Regions from separate parts of the Streptomyces sp. NPDC102514 genome, predicted to be linked through region 3. Evidence: riboswitches for the same ligand, from Rfam matches in the RefSeq annotation. Region 3 holds a riboswitch; each other region holds the start of a gene.
The links. Region 3 has a riboswitch for cyclic di-AMP ahead of ACZ60E_RS40450 (transglycosylase family protein). Riboswitches for the same ligand answer to the same signal wherever they lie in the genome.
Positions count from the first base shown of each region.

Region 1 (6,874 bases), on a different contig from region 3:
GCCGGGCGCCCGCGTGCTGATCCGTCAGCCGTACCTGTCCGAGCCGGTCCAGGGTCAGGCGTCCGACCTGGCCATCCAGGCGGACGAACTGCTGCGCACCCGCGCCCGGATGGAGGACATGCTCGCCCGGCACACGGGGCAGAGCCGGGAGCGGATCGGCGCGGACATCGAGCGGGACAGGATCCTCGACGCCCGCCAGGCCCTGGAGTACGGGCTGGTCGACCGGATCGTCCCCAGCCGCACGGCGGCCCTCGGCGCGTCCGACGACGCATCAGGCACGTCCGACACACCCGGCGTGGGGTGATCCGCCGATGCTTCCGCCCGAGTTGCCCCCGCTGCCGGCCCTGACGCGGGCCGAGGCCGAGCTGATCGACCGCTATCTGGAGGTGGTCGACCTGCTCGGCCGGATCAACCCGGCGCACTCCGGCGACACGTACCGCGGACTGCGCGCGGCCCAGGCCCTGGTCGGCAGGGCGACCGCGCTGCGCGACGCGCTGACCCTGATGCACCAGCGGGGCGAGAACGAGTTGCACGCCGCAACCCTGGCGCGGGCCCTGCGCGTCCTCGACGGTGAGCGCAGAGCGGGCCGGGTCGCCCTGCCGCCCGGCTCCGACACCTGACGTACACCCACCGGTCCGGCCTCACGCAGGCACTTGACGAGGCGTCCGCACCGGAGTTGAAACGGACCAGAAGGCGTACCCCCGGTTGGCGTAGTCGAGGCTGCTCCCACAGGCCCCCGGGAGTTGCGCAACGCGCGTACGTCCGAGGCGGAATCAACCATTCCGGTGCTGGTGCGGGGGTCCTTGAGGCCCTCGACGCCCACCCGTAGAAAGGGCTGTCCACCCGAACGGGTGAGTGGTGAGTAAGCCCACAAATCGCCGATTCCGCTCGGCTTTTGGGACATCAGTGCGTCAAGATCCCTGCGACGACAAGCCCCCGCCAGAAGCGGCGGGGCGGTCCGGGCGGACGCCGAGTCCTGCCGCTGCCCGGATGACCGGTCGACAGAAGTGCATCGGCAGGAGTGGAGGACCCGAGCATGACGGGCCGCCGGAGAGATCCGAGTGGCCCTTGGGGTGAAGCCGCAGCCGCGGCCGGGCAACTTCGCCAGCCCGAATCCGACAGGTCATCCTTCACAGGCGGCTGACGAAGGGTTGCGCATGACTGCGCTCAATCGTGTCCCGTCGCTGTTCAGCAGGGCCGGTACCGCATCGGTTCTCACCATCGCCGCCGTAGGCGGCGGCATAGTGGCCCCTGGCTTCGCGTCCGACGCGGAAGCGGCCACCCCCGCGACGAAGGCACTCAAGGTGGCGGCCTCCAAGAAGGGTTCCCCGTACAAGTACGGGGCCACGGGGCCCAAGCGCTTCGACTGCTCCGGCCTCACGCTGTACTCGTTCAAGAAGGCGGGCAAGAAGCTGCCCCGCACGGCTGCGGCCCAGTACAACAAGACGAACCACGTCTCCTCCTCGAACCGCAAGCAGGGGGACCTGGTCTTCTTCCACTCGGGCCGGAACGTCTACCACGTGGGCATCTACGCCGGGAAGGGACGGATCTGGCACTCCCCGAAGACCGGGGACGTGGTGAAGCTCCAGAAGATCTGGACCAAGAGCGTCTGGTACGGCCGGGTCAGGTGATCCGCCCACGGGGTGGCCCTGGCGCTCGGATCGCCACGGCCACCCCGTGAGGGACCCGGCCCGACGGCCCGCGAGGGGCCCGGCCCGCCGCCCGTGAGGATTCCGGGCATCACACCCGTGGGAGACCCGCTCGACGCCCGTGAGGGACCTGGGGCCTCAGGCGTGAATTCGGGCGCTGAATGGTTACTCGTTCACTCATGGACGATCCGCACCACCACGAGGAGCGCGACGAGACCCGCCTTGAGCGCGCCGACCGGAATTTCCTCGAACTCCTCCAGGAGCTCCGGGTCACCCAGACGGGCGTCCAGATCCTCTTCGCCTTCCTGCTGACGCTCGCCTTCACCCCGCGGTTCCCGTCCCTCGACACCGTGCAGCGCACCACGTACGTCGTCACCCTGCTGCTCTCGGTCCTGGCGGCCGCGCTCTTCACCACCCCCGCCGCCCTGCACCGCCGGCTGTTCCAGCAGGGCGCGAAGCCTCAGGTCGTCGACGCCTCGTCCCGGCTCGCGCAGATCGGTCTGGCCGTGCTCGCGCTCGCTCTCACCGGTTCCGTGCTGCTCGTCGTGGACGTGGCGGTGGACCGCACCGAGGGGATCGTGGCCGGGGCGACCACTCTGCTCCTGTGCGTGGGGCTGTGGGAGGTCCTGCCGTATCTGCTGAAGCGGGCCGCGGACAAGAATCCGGACGTCTAGGACCTGTCCGGTCGATCACGGCGAAGACGCGGGGTGTGGCACGCACATCTGCGGCGTTGTCGTCGGTTGCCGACGCTCCGCGTCGACGCCCTCCTCCGCCTTGCAGCTGCACGCACCACACCCCGCTCACCGGCGCCCACAAGGCACCGCAGCTTCCCTTCGCCGTGATCGACCGGACAGGTCCTAGGCGTTCCGCCGGACGTCCGGTGCGTTGTGCTTCGTGCTGTGTGGGTTGTCCGCGGGCTCGTCGTGGCCGGGCGCGCGGTTCCCCGCGCTTCTTCGGGGCGGGCCCTACTCGGCCCGGACCGGCTGCGCCGGGGCCGTCCAGGGGAGCATGATCGACACGGTCTTGCCGCCCTCGCTGGTGGCGCGGACCGAGAGCTTGCCACCGGATTCCGCCGTCAGCCAGCGGATGATCACCATGCCCCGGCCGTTGTCCTGCTGGACGGCGGCGGGCAGCCGTTTCGGGAAGCGCGGGTGGCTGTCGGTCACACCGATGCGCAGTTGTTCGTCACGGTCGAGTTCGATGTCCACCGTGAAGGTGGGTGACAGTCCGAAGGTGTGCTGTACCGCGTTCGTGGTGAGTTCGGAGACGATGAGCCGAACGGTGTCGGCGGTCTCCGAGTCGGACGGCAGTCCCCATTCGGCCAGCACGTCGGTGACATACGTACGGGCGACGGAGACCGAAGCGGGATCGCTCGGCAGAGTGACGGATGCTTCCTGGTGGTCTGCCATGCGACGTCGTCCCTTTCCCACGGGACCGGGGTCCGACCGAAGCGGATGACTTCGAGACGGTCCCGGACTGGTGCTTGCGCCAGAGTGCCACTACCTCGGCGTTCGTGGTGCCGATCCACCAAGATATGCATATATCTGTCGCTCGAAGCGGTGAACTCTGCGACCGTCGACCGTATTTGGGCGGGCAACTGGTTTGTCCTCTACCGTCGGCGTGACGCCGGGCGCTGCAGCGCTTGCGCGACGGTCGGAAGGAGACGGCCATGCAGTACGGCCCCGCGGTGCGCCGACGTAAGCTCGGCGCCGAACTGCGGGCCCTGCGCGCCCGCGCGGGCCTCACGAGCGGCGAGGCTGCGCGCCTCGTGGGCTGGCACCAGTCGAAGGTGAGCCGGATCGAGACCGGCCGCAGCGGGGTCAAGCCCGCCGACGTGCGGCGACTCCTCGACGCGTACGACGTCCGGGACCCGGAGCTGCACGAGTTGCTCGTCGTGCTGGCGGGCGCGGACGGCGACGGCCGGCACCACTGGTGGCACGCCTACCGGGGCCTTCTGCCGTCGACGTACAGCGATTTCATCAGCCTTGAGGCGCAGGCGGGCGCGATGCGCACGCTGGAGAACTCCGTGGTGCCGGGCCTCCTGCAGACACCGGAGTACGCCCGCGCGGTGACACGGGCCGCCCTGGACGGGGTACCCGACGGCAAGATCGACGCTCTGGTCGAGATGCTGGTGAAGGTGCGCCTCGCGCGCCAGGAGGTGCTGCGTTCGAACAAACCGCTCCGACTGAGTGCCGTCCTGGACGAGTCGGTGTTGCGGCGGACCGTCGGTGGACCGGAGGTCATGGCACGGCAGTTGGACCGGCTGCGGGAGGCCGCGCACCTCCCTCACGTGCGAATTCAGGTGCTGCCCTTCGGAGTTGGGGCTCACATCGGAGTCACAGGTCCCTTTGTTATTTTTTCGTTTACGAACAGATCTGATCTGGATGTGGTTGTTCTCGACCACTTGACGAGTAGCCTTTATCTCGAACAGAGAGAGGACCTCCAGTCGTACGAGGAGGCCTTCACCTCCCTTCAGGGCCAGGCCCTTTCGCCCGAGGACACGTTGGATTTCATCGCCGGTGTAGCTGACGGCGCATAAGGAGGCACCATGCCCGCCACGCCTCGGTACGTACCTTCCAGCACCCACCCCAGCGCTCATCTGCACGGTGTGCGGTGGCGGCGCAGCAGCCGCAGCACGGGAATGAACAACTGCGTCGAGACCGCCCGGCCGGACTCCGGCCCGTGGGCCGGACTGCTCGCGGTGCGCGACTCCAAGAACGCGTCGGGGCCCGCCCTCCTCTTCGCGCCCGCGGCCTGGGAAGGCTTTATCGGCGCGCTTCGATGATCACGCCGACGGCCCGCTCGACCTGCCGGTCGGTGAGATCCGCGCGGGCCGTGAGCCGCAGCCGTGAGATGCCGTCCGGCACCGACGGGGGACGGAAGCAGCCGACGGCCAGACCCGCCGCACGGCACTCCGCGGCCCAGCGCAACGCCTGCTCCGGGGAGGGCGCGCGCACGGAGACGACCGCGGCGTCGGGCCGTACGGCCTCGAGACCCCCGGCCGTCAGGCGCTCGTAGAGAGCGGTGGCCACCGCACGCGCGCGTGCGGCCCGTTCCGGTTCCCCGCGCAGCAGCCGCAGGGCCGCCAGGGCCGCGCCCGCCGCCGCGGGGGCCAGGCCCGTGTCGAAGATGAACGTGCGGGCCGCGTTCACCAGATGGTCGATGACGTGGGCCGGTCCGAGGACGGCGCCGCCCTGGCTGCCGAGCGACTTCGACAGGGTGACGGTGGTGACGACGTCGGGCGCGCCCGCGAGTCCCGCCGCCCACGCGGCACCCCGCCCGCCGTCGCCGATGACACCGAGACCGTGCGCGTCGTCCAGCACCAGCGCCGCGCCCGGCCTGCCGGACTCCCCCGCCTCCCCCGCTTCCCCCGCGTCCCGGCAGGCCGCGGCCAGTGCCGTCAGCGGGGCCGCGTCGCCGTCCACCGAGAAGACCGTGTCGGAGACGACGATCGCGGGCCCGGTCCGCGTGTCCAGCGCCTTGCGGACGGCGTCCGGATCGGCGTGGGCGACGACCTGCGTGGTGCCGCGCGCGAGCCGGCAGCCGTCGATCAGCGAGGCGTGGTTGCCCGCGTCGGAGACGATGAGCGAGCCGTGCGGCGCCAGCGCGGTGACGGCGGCGAGGTTGGCCGCGTAGCCGGAGGAGAAGACGAGGGCGGACTCGAAGCCGCAGAACTCGGCCAGTTCGCGTTCGAGTTCCGCGTGCAGTTCCGTGGAGCCGCTGACGAGCCGGGAGCCGGTGGCGCCGCCGCCCCAGGTCCGGGCGGCCCGCGCGGCGCCCTCCGTGACCTCGGGGTGCCGGGCCAGGCCCAGATAGTCGTTCCCGGCGAGGTCGAGGAGCGGGGAGTCGGCGGGGCGCGGACGCAGCGTACGGACGAGTCCGGCCCGGGAGCGCGCCCTCGCCTGCTCGTCGATCCACTCGAACGGCGATCGGGCCATGTGTCCTCCGGCCATGAGGTAGGGGTGGGTGCGGGTGTCCCATGGGGCCCCGACACACGACTTTCCGCCCGGCCGTCCCCACTGCCTTGTGCAGACCACGCACAGCCGCCTTTTGTAGGCAACGCACAGACCCTAGCCGGACGGCCAGCCACCCATGGTGTGGCAATGCCCACACGTCGACCGCTCTCTGTTGTCTGGTTCCTCCTTGGCCCGGCGCGGTCGGATAGGCCAGGATCGGATCTCATGGACCTGCTGAACACGCTGCTGGACAAGGGGCTTCGGCGCGAGCTGCCGACCCGCGACGAGGCACTGGCCGTGCTGGCCACCTCCGACGACGAACTCCTCGATGTGGTGGCCGCGGCCGGCAAGGTACGCCGCCAGTGGTTCGGCCGACGGGTGAAGCTGAACTACCTCGTCAACCTCAAATCGGGTCTGTGTCCCGAGGACTGCTCCTACTGCTCGCAGCGGCTCGGCTCGAAGGCCGAGATCCTGAAGTACACCTGGCTCAAGCCCGACCAGGCCTCCGAGGCCGCGGCGGCCGGGCTCGCGGGCGGCGCCAAGCGGGTGTGCCTGGTCGCGAGCGGACGCGGTCCCACCGACCGTGACGTCGACCGGGTCTCGGACACCATCAAGGCGATCAAGGACCAGAACGAGGGCGTCGAGGTGTGCGCGTGCCTCGGGCTCCTCTCGGACGGCCAGGCCGAGCGGCTGCGCGACGCGGGGGCGGACGCCTACAACCACAACCTGAACACGTCCGAGGGGACGTACGGGGACATCACCACCACCCACACGTACGCCGACCGGGTGGACACGGTCCAGAAGGCGCACGCGGCCGGTCTGTCCGCCTGCTCCGGTCTGATCGCGGGCATGGGCGAGAGCGACGAGGACCTCGTCGACGTCGTCTACGCGCTGCGGGCCCTCGACCCGGACTCGGTCCCGGTCAACTTCCTGATCCCCTTCGAGGGCACCCCGCTCGCCAAGGAGTGGAACCTCACCCCGCAGCGGTGTCTGCGCATCCTCGCGATGGTCCGGTTCGTCTGCCCGGACGTCGAGGTGCGGATCGCGGGCGGCCGCGAGGTCCATCTCCGTACGATGCAGCCCCTCGCCCTGCACCTCGCCAACTCGATCTTCCTCGGCGACTACCTCACCAGTGAGGGCCAGGCGGGCCAGGCGGACCTGGACATGATCGCGGACGCCGGTTTCGAGGTGGAGGGCACGGGCGAGGTGACGCTCCCGGAGCACCGGGTCACCGCGCACGCCGGATGCGGCTCGCACGCGGACGCGGGG
Region 1 covers NZ_JBVJLW010000017.1:68,048-74,921, reverse strand. The annotation lists gene ACZ60E_RS35325 (ATP-dependent Clp protease proteolytic subunit) at 1-304, shown strand, start outside; gene ACZ60E_RS35320 (hypothetical protein) at 312-620, shown strand; cyclic di-AMP (ydaO/yuaA leader) riboswitch at 999-1,154, shown strand; gene ACZ60E_RS35315 (C40 family peptidase) at 1,158-1,631, shown strand; gene ACZ60E_RS35310 (DUF6328 family protein) at 1,829-2,323, shown strand; gene ACZ60E_RS35305 (ATP-binding protein) at 2,615-3,058, opposite strand; gene ACZ60E_RS35300 (helix-turn-helix domain-containing protein) at 3,319-4,188, shown strand; gene ACZ60E_RS35295 (DUF397 domain-containing protein) at 4,198-4,434, shown strand; gene ACZ60E_RS35290 (8-amino-7-oxononanoate synthase) at 4,415-5,587, opposite strand; gene bioB (biotin synthase BioB) at 5,831-6,874, shown strand, end outside.
Region 1: another riboswitch for cyclic di-AMP. It lies ahead of ACZ60E_RS35315 (C40 family peptidase); the one in region 3 lies ahead of ACZ60E_RS40450 (transglycosylase family protein).

Region 2 (6,874 bases), on a different contig from region 3:
CCCGAGGACTGCGCGAGCGTCTCGTGGAACCAGCCGCCGAGCGAGCGCAGATCCTCGCTGTTGCCCCGCCTGGCCCGCTCCTGGCCGAGCCTGACCAGGCCGCGCAGCACCTTGAGATGGGCCTCGGTGCGCCGCTGGGCGGCACGGGCGGCGCCCAGCGGCTCCAGCAGCACGCGCATCTCCAGGAGGTCGGCGGCCTCCTGCTCCGTGGGTTCCGCGACGCACGCGCCCGCGTGCCGGCGGGTGACCACGAAGCCCTCCGCCTCCAGGGTGCGCAGCGCCTCGCGCACGGGGACCCGCGAGACGCCGTAGCGGCGCGCGAGCAGTTCTTCGGTGAGCCGGCTGCCGCGCTCGTAGACACCCGCGACGATGTCGTCCCGGATCGCCGTGCATACCGAGCGCGCGGGAATACGCATGACCGGACCTCCGCCTTAATCCCCGCGAAACGCGGTCGATTGACGCTTGTTCGGTGACTCTATTGCAGAGAACGGGAAATTCCGAAGGCAGCCGGGAATCCATGGATATTTTTTGGACACACCGGGCTTCTGAACAGGCGGTCGTCCGGTACGAAAGTGACCGGAAGCCGTCCGAACGCGCGTAGGCCCCGGCTCGGTGAGCCGGGGCCTACGACGGAGATGCGGTGCCGCGCGGAACCGCGGCGGCGGGTGCCGTGCGGTCAGACGTTCACGCCGTGCCCGCGGAGGTAAGCGATCGGGTCCATGTCGGAGCCGTACTCGGCGGTGGTCCGCGCCTCGAAGTGCAGGTGCGCCCCCGTGACGTTGCCCGTCGCCCCGGAGAGGGCTATCTGCTGCCCCGGAGTGACCGTCTGGCCGACCGAGGCACCGATGGACGAGAGGTGCCCGTACTGGGTGTACGTGCCGTCGACCATCTTGATGACGATCTGGTTGCCGTAGGAACCGCCCCAGCCGGCCTCCACGACGGTGCCGGAGCCCACCGCGTGCACGGCGGTGCCGCTGGCGGCGTGGAAGTCGATGCCGGTGTGGCTGCCGGAGGACCAGATGCCGCCGCCGGCCTGGTAGGACGTGGAGACGTACGAGCCGGTGATCGGCGCGGTGTAGGCGTTGAGGCGCTTGCGCTCGGCCTCGCGGGCCGCACGGGCCTTGGCCTCGCGCTCCTTCTCGGCCTTCGCCCTGGCCTCCTCCGCACGCTTCTTCGCGGCGGCCTCGGCCTTCTCGCGGGCGGCGGCCTGGTCGGCGGCCTGGCGCTGGGCGACGGCCTGCGCGTCGATTTCGTGGGCGACCGAGTCGCCCATGGTGACGGCCTTGAGGGGGCCCGTCTGCTCGATCTCGCTCTCGGCGGCGAACGCCGGGGCGGCCAGCGTGCCCACGACACCGGTGGTGGCCAGGGCGGCGACGCCGACGGTCCTGCGGGTGGTGCGCGTCATGCGGCTGGGAAGACGGTGCTTCCCCGTGGCGCGGGTGAACGCCATGAAGTGGCTGGTCCTTTCCTTCCTTCTCGCCTACCGGGTTAGCTGACGGGTTCGGAGCAGGAAGGTCTCCTACGGACCCCCTTCGGGAAGGGCGTCCGATTCACCCCAGGGACCTGGGTCCCCGGCTCCCCTGGCTCGCGCCATACGGGGACTCGGCGATGACTGTCCGGTGCCGCGGACGCGGCGCAGTGCCTGACGAACAGCCGGACCGACGCTAAGCGGCGCCTCTTTCAATAGACAAACGGATCACCATTTTTGTAGCGCATGCCACAGGGCAGACAGGCAACTTCCCTGCAATACGGACAAACCATGGACGGAGAAGGACAGAAAAGGGCCCGGGTGACTCGTCCAGTCACCCGGGCCCCGACCGTGAACAGGTCCCGCCCGATCGCGGGCCCTGCCCGGTCGCGGATCCCTACTCGGCCGTCACGACGCTGACTTCGCCGACGCCGAGGGCCCTGACGGGCTCCTCGATCTGCGCGGCGTCCCCGACTAGGACGGTCACCAGGCGGTCCACCGGGAACGCGTTCACGGCGGCAGCGGTGGCCTCCACGGTGCCGGTCGCGGCGAGCTGCTTGTACAGCGTCGCCTGGAAGTCGTCCGGCAGGTGCTGCTCGACCTGGTCGGCGAGCGTGCCCGCGACGGCGCCCGCGGTCTCGTACTTCAGGGGCGCGACACCCACCAGGTTCTGCACGGCGACGTCGCGCTCGGCGTCCGTCAGACCCTCGGCGGCGAGGGTGCGCAGCACCTTCCACAGGTCGTCGAGCGCCGGGCCGGTGTTCGGGGTGTCCACGGAGCCGCTGATGGCGAGCATCGAGATGCCCGTCCCGTCCGGAGCGGAGCGCAGCACCTGGCCGAACGCCCGCACACCGTAGGTGTATCCCTTCTCCTCGCGCAGGACGCGGTCCAGGCGGGAGGTGAGGGTGCCACCGAGGCAGTACGTGCCGAGCACCTGGGCGGGCCACACGCGGTCGTGGCGGTCCGCGCCGACGCGGCCGATGAGCAGCTGCGTCTGGACGGCTCCGGGCCGGTCCACGATGATCACGCGGCCGGTGTCGTCGGCGGTCACCGAGGGCACGGGACGCGCCTGGGCCTGCGAGCCGGTCCAGGTGCCGAGCGTGTCCCCGAGCAGCGCGTCGAGGTCGACGTCCGTGAGGTCGCCGACGACGACCGCGGTGGCCGTGGCGGGGCGTACGTGCTTCTCGTAGAAGGCGCGTACGGCCGCCGAGTCGATCGCGGTGACCGTCTCCTCGGTGCCCTGGCGCGGGCGCGACATCCGGGAGTCCGCCGGGAAGAGCTGCCGGGACAGCTCCTTGGCGGCCCGCCGGGCCGGGTTGGCACTCTCGTGCGGGATCTCGTCGAGCCGGTTGCGCACCAGCCGCTCGATCTCGCCGTCCTCGAACGCGGGTGCCCTGAGGGCGTCGGCGAGCAGGCCGAGTGCCTTGGGCAGCCGGGAGACGGGCACTTCGAGGCTGAGCCGTACGCCGGGGTGGTCGGCGTGGGCGTCCAGGGTGGCGCCGCAGCGCTCCAGCTCGGCGGCGAACTCCTCGGCGGAGTGCTTGTCGGTGCCCTCCGAGAAGGCCCGCGCCATGATCGTGGCGATGCCGTCGAGGCCCTTGGGCTCGGCCTCCAGCGGGGCGTCGAGAAGGACCTCCACGGCGACGACCTGCTGGCCGGGGCGGTGGCAGCGCAGCAGCGTCAGGCCGTTGCCCAGGGTGCCGCGCTCGGGCGCCGGGAAGGCCCAGGGCCTGGCCTCGCCGGCCTGGGGCTGCGGGTGGAACTCCATCGTGGCGAGCTCGGTCACTTGGCCGCCTCCTCGTCGGTGTTGTCGGCGGCGCCGGTCTCTTCGGCCGCGTCGGTCTCCTCGGGGGCGACCGGCTCGTAGACCAGCACCGCGCGGTTGTCGGGGCGCAGGCGGGCCTTGGCGACCTCCTGGACCTCCTCCGCGGTGATGTCGAGAACGCGCTGCACGGCGGTCAGGGCGAGCTGGGGGTCGCCGAACAGGACCGCGTACCGGCACAGTTCGTCCGCGCGGCCCGCGACCGTGCCGAGACGGTCCAGCCACTCGCGCTCCAACTGGGCCTGGGCGCGCTCCATCTCCTCGGCGGTGGGGCCCTCCTCGGCGAACCGGGCGAGCTCCTCGTCGACGGCGGTCTCGATGACCGGGACCTCGACGTCGCCGGACGTCTTCACGTCGAGCCACCCCAGGGAGGGCGCTCCGGCGAGGCGCAGCAGGCCGAACCCGGCCGCGACGGCGGTGCGGTCACGGCGTACGAGCCGGTTGTAGAGCCGGGACGACTCGCCGCCGCCGAGCACGGTCAGGGCGAGGTCGGCGGCGTCCGACGCGCGCGTGCCGTCCTCCGGGAGCCGGTAGGCGGCCATCAGCGCGCGCGCCGGGACCTCCTCCTCGACAACCTCGCGCAGCTGCCCGCCCATGGTCTCCGGGAGCGAGCCGTCGCGCGGGGCGGGCTTGCCGTCGTGCCCGGCGATGGAACCGAAGTACTTCTCGACCCAGCCGAGCGTCTGCTCCGGGTCGATGTCCCCGACGATCGACAGCACGGCGTTGTTGGGCGCGTAGTAGGTGCGGAAGAACGCGCGCGCGTCCTCAAGGGTGGCCGCGTCCAGGTCGGCCATCGAGCCGATCGGGGTGTGGTGGTAGGGGTGGCCCTCCGGGTACGCGAGGGCGGTCAGCTTCTCGAAGGCGGTGCCGTAGGGGACGTTGTCGTAGCGCTGCCTGCGCTCGTTCTTGACGACGTCCCGCTGGTTCTCCATCGACTCGTCGTCGAGCGCGGCGAGCAGCGAGCCCATGCGGTCGGCCTCCAGCCAGAGAGCGAGCTCCAGCTGGTGCGTCGGCATGGTCTCGAAATAGTTGGTGCGCTCGAAACTCGTCGTGCCGTTGAGCGAACCGCCCGCTCCCTGGACCAGTTCGAAGTGGCCGTTGCCCTTCACCTGGCCGGAACCCTGGAACATCAGGTGCTCGAAGAGGTGGGCGAGCCCGGTGCGGCCTGCGACCTCGTGACGCGAGCCGACGTCGTACCAGAGGCACACCGCCGCGACCGGGGTCAGGTGGTCCTCGGAGAGCACCACACGCAGGCCGTTGGCCAGGCGGTGCTCGGTCGCTGTCAGGCCGCCGGAACCGGCCTCGGCTGTGGCCGTGTGACCCATGGGCATGTACGTCCCTTCGATCGCGGAAAACTGCTGATTCCTGCTAGTCGTGCCACTGTATGCAAGCGCGCGGACGGCTGGCGAAGTTCCCGCATCGAGTACGCCGAGAGCGAGCACGCGCCCCGCCAGGGGGCGCGGGGAACTGCGCAGTCTTTCAGGGGCGCGGGGAACTGCGCGACCAGCCACAGCGGACCCGCAGCCGACAGGCCCGCAGCCCGGTACCCCTCCGGGGAGCCGCCCCTCAGGGGCACTCCTCCAGGGGCGCTCCCCAAAAAGCACCCCTCCAGAGGAGTGGGGAACTGCGCGGCCGACCAGGACGCCCCGCACCCGACAAGCCCCCTCCACCACCCCCGTGGAAACGGAACGCGGTAGCGTCCTCAAACCTCCGCGGGCACCCGCGGGTCGCGCTCGTGGAGCCTCCGGGGCCGCCTCGATCGGGGCCTGCCAGGCCTGTTGGGGCGATCGCGCACCCGGCCCGACAGGCCCGTACGGACGGGTCGTGGTCCGCGTTGTCAGTACTGCGGTCCACAATGGACCGCGTCAGAACCCGTTCATGCCCCGGCAAAGACTGTGAAGGAGTCGCAGCAGCGATGGCCCGCCGCAGCACGAAGACCCCGCCTTCCGACGACTTCGAGGAGCGCATCCTCGACATCGACGTCGTCGACGAGATGCAGGGCTCTTTCCTTGAGTACGCGTACTCGGTCATCTACTCCCGAGCCCTGCCGGACGCCCGCGACGGCCTCAAGCCCGTGCACCGCCGCATCGTCTACCAGATGAACGAGATGGGGCTCCGCCCCGACCGCGGCTATGTGAAGTGCGCCCGCGTCGTCGGCGAGGTCATGGGTAAGCTCCACCCCCACGGCGACGCGTCGATCTACGACGCCCTGGTCCGCCTCGCCCAGCCCTTCTCCATGCGGCTGCCCCTGGTCGACGGCCACGGCAACTTCGGTTCGCTGGGCAACGACGACCCGCCGGCCGCCATGCGGTACACCGAAGCGAGGATGGCCGACGCCACCTCCCTCATGACGGAGTCGATCGAAGAGAACACGGTCGACTTCGCCCCGAACTACGACGGCCAGGAGCAGGAGCCGTCGGTCCTCCCGGCCGCGTATCCGAACCTCCTGGTCAACGGCGCGTCGGGCATCGCGGTCGGCATGGCGACGAACATGGCGCCGCACAACCTCGGCGAGGTCATCGCCGCCGCCCGCCATCTGATCCGCCACCCCGCGGCCGATCTCGAAACGCTCATGAAGTACGTCCCGGGCCCCGACCTGCCCACCGGCGGCCGCATCGTCGGCCTGGCCGGCATCAGGGACGCGTACGAATCGGGCCGCGGCACGTTCAAGATCCGCGCGACGGTGTCCGTGGAGAACGTGACGGCGCGCCGCAAGGGCCTCGTCGTCACCGAACTGCCCTTCACCGTCGGCCCGGAGAAGGTGATCGCGAAGATCAAGGACCTGGTCGGCTCGAAGAAGCTGCAGGGCATCGCCGACGTCAAGGACCTCACCGACCGCTCGCACGGCCTGCGCCTGGTCATCGAGGTCAAGAACGGCTTCGTACCGGAAGCGGTCCTGGAGCAGCTCTACAAGCTGACGCCGATGGAGGAGTCCTTCGGCATCAACAACGTGGCCCTGGTGGACGGCCAGCCCCTCACGCTCGGCCTCAAGGAACTGCTTGAGGTCTACCTCGACCACCGCTTCGAGGTCGTGCGCCGCCGCAGCGAGTTCCGCCGCACCAAGAAGCGCGACCGGCTGCACCTGGTCGAGGGCCTGCTCGTCGCCCTGCTGGACATCGACGAGGTCATCCGCCTCATCCGCTCCAGTGAGAACTCCGCCCAGGCCAAGCAGCGCCTGATCGAGCACTTCTCACTGAGCGAGATCCAGACGCAGTACATCCTGGACACGCCACTGCGCCGGCTGACCAAGTTCGACCGCATCGAGCTGGAGACCGAGCGCGACCGCCTCAACGGCGAGATCGACGAGCTGACCGGCATCCTGGACTCGGACGCCGAACTGCGCAAGCTGGTGTCGGCCGAACTGGCCGCGGTGGCCAAGAAGTTCGGCACCGACCGGCGTACGGTGCTGCTGGAGTCGGCCGGTTCCGCCACCACGGCCGTTCCTCTGCAGGTGGCGGACGACCCGTGCCGGGTCCTCCTGTCGTCGACGGCACTGCTCGCGCGTACCGCCAACGGTGACCCCTTCGGGGAGAGCGAGGGCAGGCGCGTCAAGCACGATCTGATCATCTCCGCCGTCCCGGCGA
Region 2 covers NZ_JBVJLW010000019.1:112,910-119,783, reverse strand. The annotation lists gene ACZ60E_RS37395 (GntR family transcriptional regulator) at 1-416, opposite strand, end outside; gene ACZ60E_RS37390 (M23 family metallopeptidase) at 677-1,450, opposite strand; cyclic di-AMP (ydaO/yuaA leader) riboswitch at 1,463-1,618, opposite strand; gene ACZ60E_RS37385 (M16 family metallopeptidase) at 1,866-3,254, opposite strand; gene ACZ60E_RS37380 (M16 family metallopeptidase) at 3,251-4,615, opposite strand; gene ACZ60E_RS37375 (DNA gyrase/topoisomerase IV subunit A) at 5,206-6,874, shown strand, end outside.
Region 2: another riboswitch for cyclic di-AMP. It lies ahead of ACZ60E_RS37390 (M23 family metallopeptidase); the one in region 3 lies ahead of ACZ60E_RS40450 (transglycosylase family protein).

Region 3 (6,874 bases):
ACGACGAGCGCCAGGGCGGTGAACAGCCGGTCCCGCTGGCGTTCCTTGTCCTCGGGGGAGTCCAGCGGGAACAGGGCCCGGACATCGGGGTGGTGCCAGAACAGATGCGAGTAGAAGTACTTGAGCGCGAACTCGGCCCGCCTTTCGACGACCGCGAAACTGGTCCGGAGTATTTCGGGGTCCACGCCCGCGAATGTAGATAGCGGGGGAGCCGGACAGTCAAGAGGGGGAACATTTAGGGACAGCCCGTCATCAAACACGTAAGGCGGTCATGGTCGCGGTCGGCGCGGGAGGGTGGGCGCGGGCCGGCAGGACGCCGGGCGGGTGCGGGCCGCCCCTGCCGATACCGTCGAGGAGTGACCGAAACGCCTGCACAGCCGCCCGCGCCGACCACGGGGCAGCCCGTCCCCGAACTCTTCAGCTGGGAGTTCGCCACCGATCCCTACCCGGCGTACGCCTGGCTCCGTGAGCACGCCCCCGTGCATCGGACGAAGCTGCCCAGCGGGGTGGAGGCATGGCTCGTCACCCGTTACACGGACGCCAAGCAGGCACTGGCCGACGGCCGGCTCAGCAAGAACCCCGCCCATCACGACGGGACCGAGCACGCGAAGGGCAGGACCGGCATTCCGGGGGAGCGGAAAGCCGAGCTGATGACGCACCTGCTCAACATCGACCCGCCGGACCACACCCGGCTGCGGCGGCTCGTCAGCAAGGCGTTCACACCCCGGAGAGTGGCCGAATTCGGTTCCCGCGTGCAGGAACTGACGGACCAGCTGATCGACGGGTTCGCCGGGAAGGGCGAGGCGGACCTCATCCACGACTTCGCCTTCCCGCTCCCCATCTACGCGATCTGCGACCTCCTCGGCGTCCCGCGCGAGGACCAGGACGACTTCCGCGACTGGGCCGGGATGATGATCCGGCACGGGGGCGGGCCCAGGGGCGGTGTCGCCCGGTCGGTCAAGAAGATGCGCGGCTACCTCGCCGAGCTGATCCACCGCAAGCGCCAGGAACTCACGGACGTGCCCGCACCGGGCGAGGACCTGATCTCCGGCCTCATCCGGGCCTCCGACCACGGCGAGCACCTCAGCGAGAACGAGGCCGCGGCGATGGCCTTCATCCTCCTCTTCGCCGGTTTCGAGACAACCGTGAACCTCATCGGGAACGGCACCTACGCGCTGCTCACCCACCCCGGCCAACGGCAGCGGCTGCAGGACTCCCTCGCGGCCGGCCACACGGACCTGCTCGCGACCGGCGTGGAGGAACTGCTCCGCTACGACGGGCCCGTGGAGCTGGCCACCTGGCGGTTCGCCACCGAACCGCTCAGCGTCGGCGGACAGGACATCGCCGCCGGTGACCCCGTACTCGTCGTGCTCGCGGCGGCCGACCGCGACCCCGACCGGTTCGAGGACCCGGACACGCTCGACCTCTCCCGCCGTGACAACCAACACCTCGGTTACGGCCACGGCATCCACTACTGCCTCGGCGCGCCCCTCGCCCGGCTGGAGGGCCAGACCGCGCTGGCCACGCTGCTGACCCGGCTGCCCGACCTGCAACTGGCGGGAGATTCGGCCGATTTGAGGTGGCGTGGCGGGCTCATCATGCGTGGATTGCGCACGCTTCCGGTGGAGTTCACCCCGGTCGCGAAGTCTTGACGGAAGTCGACCGAAGTCATGGCGGCCGTAGCACCGAAGGCGACGGAAGGTGAGCCTCCGTCAACTCTGTGATCTTCACGTTATCTACGCTGCACCGACTTGTGACAAGAGTTCGAGTGCCGCTACGTTCACCCATCAATGCGGCAGGTCCGCCCGTCGCAGCAGTCACGAGCACGGCTTTCCGCCGTGCCCCGTGCGTATTCCTTGCTGTCACGCGAAAGGCAATCGCATGCTCTCCGGGAACGGCCGTCATCGTCGCCCCCGCCAGGCCCCGGCGCTCCTCGTCGCCGCCGGCGTGGCCGGATCGGCCATCGCGATCCCCCTGCTCGGTGCGAGCGGCGCGAGTGCCGCCAGCGGTACGACCTGGGACGCGGTCGCCGAGTGCGAGAGCGGCGGCTCATGGAGCGCCGACACGGGCAACGGGCTCTACGGCGGACTCCAGATGAGCCAGGAGACCTGGGAGCAGAACGGCGGCCTCGACTACGCGCCGAGCGCCGACCAGGCCAGCCGTTCGCAGCAGATAGCCGTCGCCGAGAAGATCCTCGCCAGTCAGGGGACGAGCGCCTGGGTGACCTGTGGTCTCGTCGCCGGTCTGACGCAGGACTCCGGCTCCGCCGACGTCGACACAGGCCTCGCCGAGGACGCCACGAGCCCGTCGGCCGACGCCGATACGGCAAAGGGGAGCGACAGCGCGAAGTCCGACTCGTCCACGGACGGCGACGCGAAGTCCGACGACGACTCCGCCTCGGAGTCACAGAGAACGGACAGCTCGTCCGCCGATACCAAGGCGAAGGGTGACGACTCGGACAAGTCGTCCCAGAACGACGACGCTTCGGCCGACGAGGCCGCGGACAGTTCCGGCCGCCACCGGGGCGGCAGCGCCGAAGAGGTCGACATGGCCCCCCGTGCGGACGACTACGCCGGCCGGCACGCCTCGCGCAGCGACAGCACCTCACGCGTCCTCGCCGACGAAGGCTCGTACGCGGTCCGTTCCGGCGACAGTCTCTCCAGCATCGCCGACTCCCTTGGCATCGACGGCGGGTGGAGCGAGCTCTACGCCGCGAACAAGGACAGTATCGGCTCCGACCCGGACTTCATCATCCCCGGTCAGCGCATCGCGGTCGACGGCTGAGCGAGTGTCGAGCAAGTAGTGATCAAGGCGCCGAATCGGGCGAAAAGCAGCGGCAGTTCGCGCTGAATGTCCGATTTGGCGAATTGAGACATGGATCTCAACACCCCTGATCGTCTTTGAAATTCGGCGCGGCCCGTGTCTACGGTCGTGACCGCTCGCCATTGGTGAGCCCCGACGGTCGCACGCCGAATCCTGCCAACGGCCGTACGGGAACAGTCGTCGCGTAAAGCGCCGTAGGCAGGAGCGGGGGACCCAAGGTAAGTGCCGGAGCCGGTCGTCGAGACCGGATACGGCTTGGGGTTAAGCCGCGTGACAGCAGTGTCGCGCGGCCGGGCAACTCACTCGGCCCGAACCCGACAGCTCACCTCGCAGGCGTCGGTGAGGGGATCACTTCATGCTGCTTTCGAGCAAGGGCAAGCACCGTCGCCCGTCCAAGGCCACCCGCATCGCCACGCTGGCCGGTGTCACCACCGCCGCCGTCGCCGTCCCGCTGATGGGCGCCACGGGAGCCTCCGCCGCCACCGCCTCCGAGTGGGACACCGTCGCCCAGTGCGAGTCCGGCGGCAACTGGTCGATCAACACCGGCAACGGCTACTACGGCGGCCTGCAGTTCTCGTCCTCCACCTGGGCCGCGTACGGCGGCAGCTCGTACGCCTCCACCGCCGACCAGGCCTCCAAGTCCCAGCAGATAGCCGTCGCCGAGAAGGTTCTCGCGAGCCAGGGCAAGGGTGCCTGGCCGAGCTGTGGCGTGGGCCTGTCCGGCGCCTCGACCGGTGGCTCCACCGCCCCGTCGGGCTCCGACAGCTCCAGCGGCTCCAACCAGAGCACCACGCAGCCGCAGCAGCAGAACTCGCAGTCCTCCGAGGAGCGCGCCTCGCGTTCGCAGGAGCGTCCGGCGGCGAAGAAGACCGTCGAGACCCCGACCGGCAAGAAGGTCAAGAAGGGCGACGGCGAGTACAAGGTCGTCAAGGGTGACACCCTCAGCGAGATCGCCGCGAAGGAGAAGGTCAAGGGCGGCTGGGCGAAGCTGTACAAGCTCAACGACGACATCGTCGACGACGCCGACTTCATCTTCCCGGGTCAGCAGCTGCACCTCAGCTGACGACGGCCGCACCACGGCCGGCCCGCCCTCGGCGGTTCATCGGTCGCGTCCCCGCTTCGGCGGCCCGGACATGACCGCGGGCATCACCGCGGACATCACCTCCGGTCGAGGCACTGGCCGCTCGGCCTCGACCGGACGTCCGGCCCACATCCGAATCGCGACTGAACCACAGCGCCCTCACATCCGTGTCCTCCATAGTGGGGGCCTCGTGAGGGCCACCCCCGTCCCCCACGGGCTCCCCGCTCCGGTGCGTGTTCCCCCGTACGCACCGGGGCGGGGCTTTTTTGTGCTGTTCTTTCTGCCTGTTCTTTCCGCTCGTGTCTTTGTTCCGTTCGGAAACAATTTCCTCTCGGTTCTGTCCAGGGGGCGGTCGAGGGCTGGCCGATCCCCGGCAGCCGGTTAGGCTCATCCCGCGGGGCCACCACGGCCTGCGCGCAACCGGGCCTCCGGCCCGGCACAGCTTGTGTCACATCCCAGAAGGAGATGCTCGTGCCGTCCATCGACGTCGTCGTAGCCCGGGAAATCCTGGACTCCCGAGGCAACCCCACGGTCGAGGTCGAGGTCGGCCTCGACGACGGCAGCACGGGTCGTGCCGCCGTTCCGTCCGGTGCCTCCACCGGTGCCTTCGAAGCAGTCGAGCTCCGTGACGGAGACCCCAACCGCTACCTCGGCAAGGGTGTCGAGAAGGCCGTCCTCGCCGTCATCGAGCAGATCGGCCCGGAGCTCGTCGGCTACGACGCCACCGAGCAGCGCCTCATCGACCAGGCGATGATCGACCTCGACGCCACCGACAACAAGGGCTCGCTCGGCGCGAACGCCATCCTCGGCGTCTCCCTCGCCGTCGCGCACGCCGCCTCCGAGGCCAGCGACCTGCCGCTCTTCCGCTACCTGGGCGGACCGAACGCGCACCTGCTGCCCGTCCCGATGATGAACATCCTGAACGGCGGGTCGCACGCCGACTCGAACGTCGACATCCAGGAGTTCATGATCGCGCCGATCGGCGCGGAGTCCTTCTCCGAGGCCGTGCGCTGGGGCGCCGAGGTCTACCACACCCTCAAGAAGGTCCTGAAGAGCCGCGGCCTGTCCACCGGCCTCGGCGACGAGGGCGGCTTCGCCCCGAACCTCGGCTCCAACCGTGAGGCCCTCGACCTCATCGTCGAAGCCATCAAGGAAGCCGGCTACACCCCCGGCGAGCAGGTCGCCCTCGCGCTGGACGTCGCCGCGTCCGAGTTCTACAAGGACGGCAAGTACGAGTTCGAGGGCAAGTCCCGCTCGGCCGCCGAGATGACCGAGTACTACGAGGAGCTCGTCGCCGCGTACCCGCTGGTCTCCATCGAGGACCCGCTGTACGAGGACGACTGGGCCGGCTGGAACGTCATCACCGAGAAGCTGGGCGCCAAGGTCCAGATCGTCGGCGACGACCTCTTCGTCACCAACCCCGAGCGCCTCGCCCGTGGCATCGAGGAGGGCTCCGCCAACGCCCTGCTGGTCAAGGTCAACCAGATCGGTTCGCTGACCGAGACCCTGGACGCCGTCGAGATGGCCCAGCGCAACGGCTTCAAGTGCATGATGTCCCACCGCTCCGGCGAGACCGAGGACGTCACCATCGCCGACCTCGCGGTCGCGGTGAACTGCGGCCAGATCAAGACCGGCGCCCCGGCCCGCTCGGACCGCGTCGCCAAGTACAACCAGCTGCTGCGCATCGAGGAGATCCTCGACGACGCCGCGGTGTACGCGGGCCGCTCGGCCTTCCCCCGCTTCAAGGGCTGACACCCTCGTAGGCAGCGTCGTACGTACGTCCCCGTACCCGGTCCCGTACCGTGTGCGGGGACGTACGTACGTATCGGGGAGGCGGGACAGATGGCCGTGAAGGACCGTGACCGGTTCTCCACCGCGACCAGGCTGCGGGTGCTCGGTGAGCAGACCGCCGCCCGCGTCTACCGCTCCCAGACCAAACGCCAGGCGCGCCGCTCGCGGCTGACCGGCCGTGCGGCGCTTCTCGCCCTCGTACTCTGCTCGCTCGTCGTGGCCCTCGCCTATCCCATAAGGCAGTACGTCTCCCAGCGTGCCGAGGTCGCCGACCTGCAGCGCGAGCGCGAACAGGCCCGCGAACGCGTCGAGGAGCTGCGCGACCTCAAGGCGCGCTGGCAGGACGACGCGTACGCCGAGCAGCGCATCCGGGAACGGCTGCACTACGTGATGCCGGGCGAGACCGGCTTCATCGTGATCGACCCCGACGCGGCGAAGAAGACGCGTACGGACCGGACGGCCGCCGACCGGGCCTGGTACGCCAACGTCTGGGACGGCGTCGACAAGGCCGACGCCTCCGACCAGTGAACTGAACCAGAAGGACACAGAGCCAAGGCATGGAAACGCCCCCGCCGCCCACACCGCGCACCGAGCCCACCGACGCCGACGTCGAGGCCTTCAAGCAGCAGCTCGGGCGGCCGCCGCGCGGGCTGCGCGCGATCGCGCACCGCTGCCCGTGCGGACAGCCGGACGTCGTCGAGACGGCCCCCCGGCTTCCCGACGGGACGCCGTTCCCGACGACGTACTACCTGACGTGCCCGCGTGCGGCCTCCGCCATCGGCACGCTGGAGGCGAACGGCGTCATGAAGGAGATGACGGAGCGTCTCGCCACGGACCCCGAACTGGCCAAGGCGTACCGGGCCGCGCACGAGGACTACATCGCGCGCCGTGACTCCATCGAGGTGCTCGAAGGGTTTCCCAGCGCCGGCGGGATGCCGGACCGGGTGAAGTGCCTGCACGTCCTCGTCGGGCACTCGCTGGCCGCCGGGCCGGGGGTGAACCCCCTGGGGGACGAGGCGATCGCGATGCTGCCGGAGTGGTGGCGCAAGGGGGCGTGTGTCGTGCCGACGGCAGGGTGAACCGGGGGGCGGGGTGCGCTGTGGGGTGCGGCCCGGTGGGGGCTGATCGCGCCGTTCCCCGCGCCCCTAAAAGATTGCGCCGTTCCCCGCGCCCCTGAAA
Region 3 covers NZ_JBVJLW010000024.1:3,465-10,338, reverse strand. The annotation lists gene ACZ60E_RS40465 (globin domain-containing protein) at 1-185, opposite strand, end outside; gene ACZ60E_RS40460 (cytochrome P450 family protein) at 357-1,652, shown strand; gene ACZ60E_RS40455 (LysM peptidoglycan-binding domain-containing protein) at 1,882-2,784, shown strand; cyclic di-AMP (ydaO/yuaA leader) riboswitch at 3,004-3,174, shown strand; gene ACZ60E_RS40450 (transglycosylase family protein) at 3,179-3,886, shown strand; gene eno (phosphopyruvate hydratase) at 4,370-5,656, shown strand; gene ACZ60E_RS40440 (FtsB family cell division protein) at 5,747-6,223, shown strand; gene ACZ60E_RS40435 (DUF501 domain-containing protein) at 6,253-6,774, shown strand.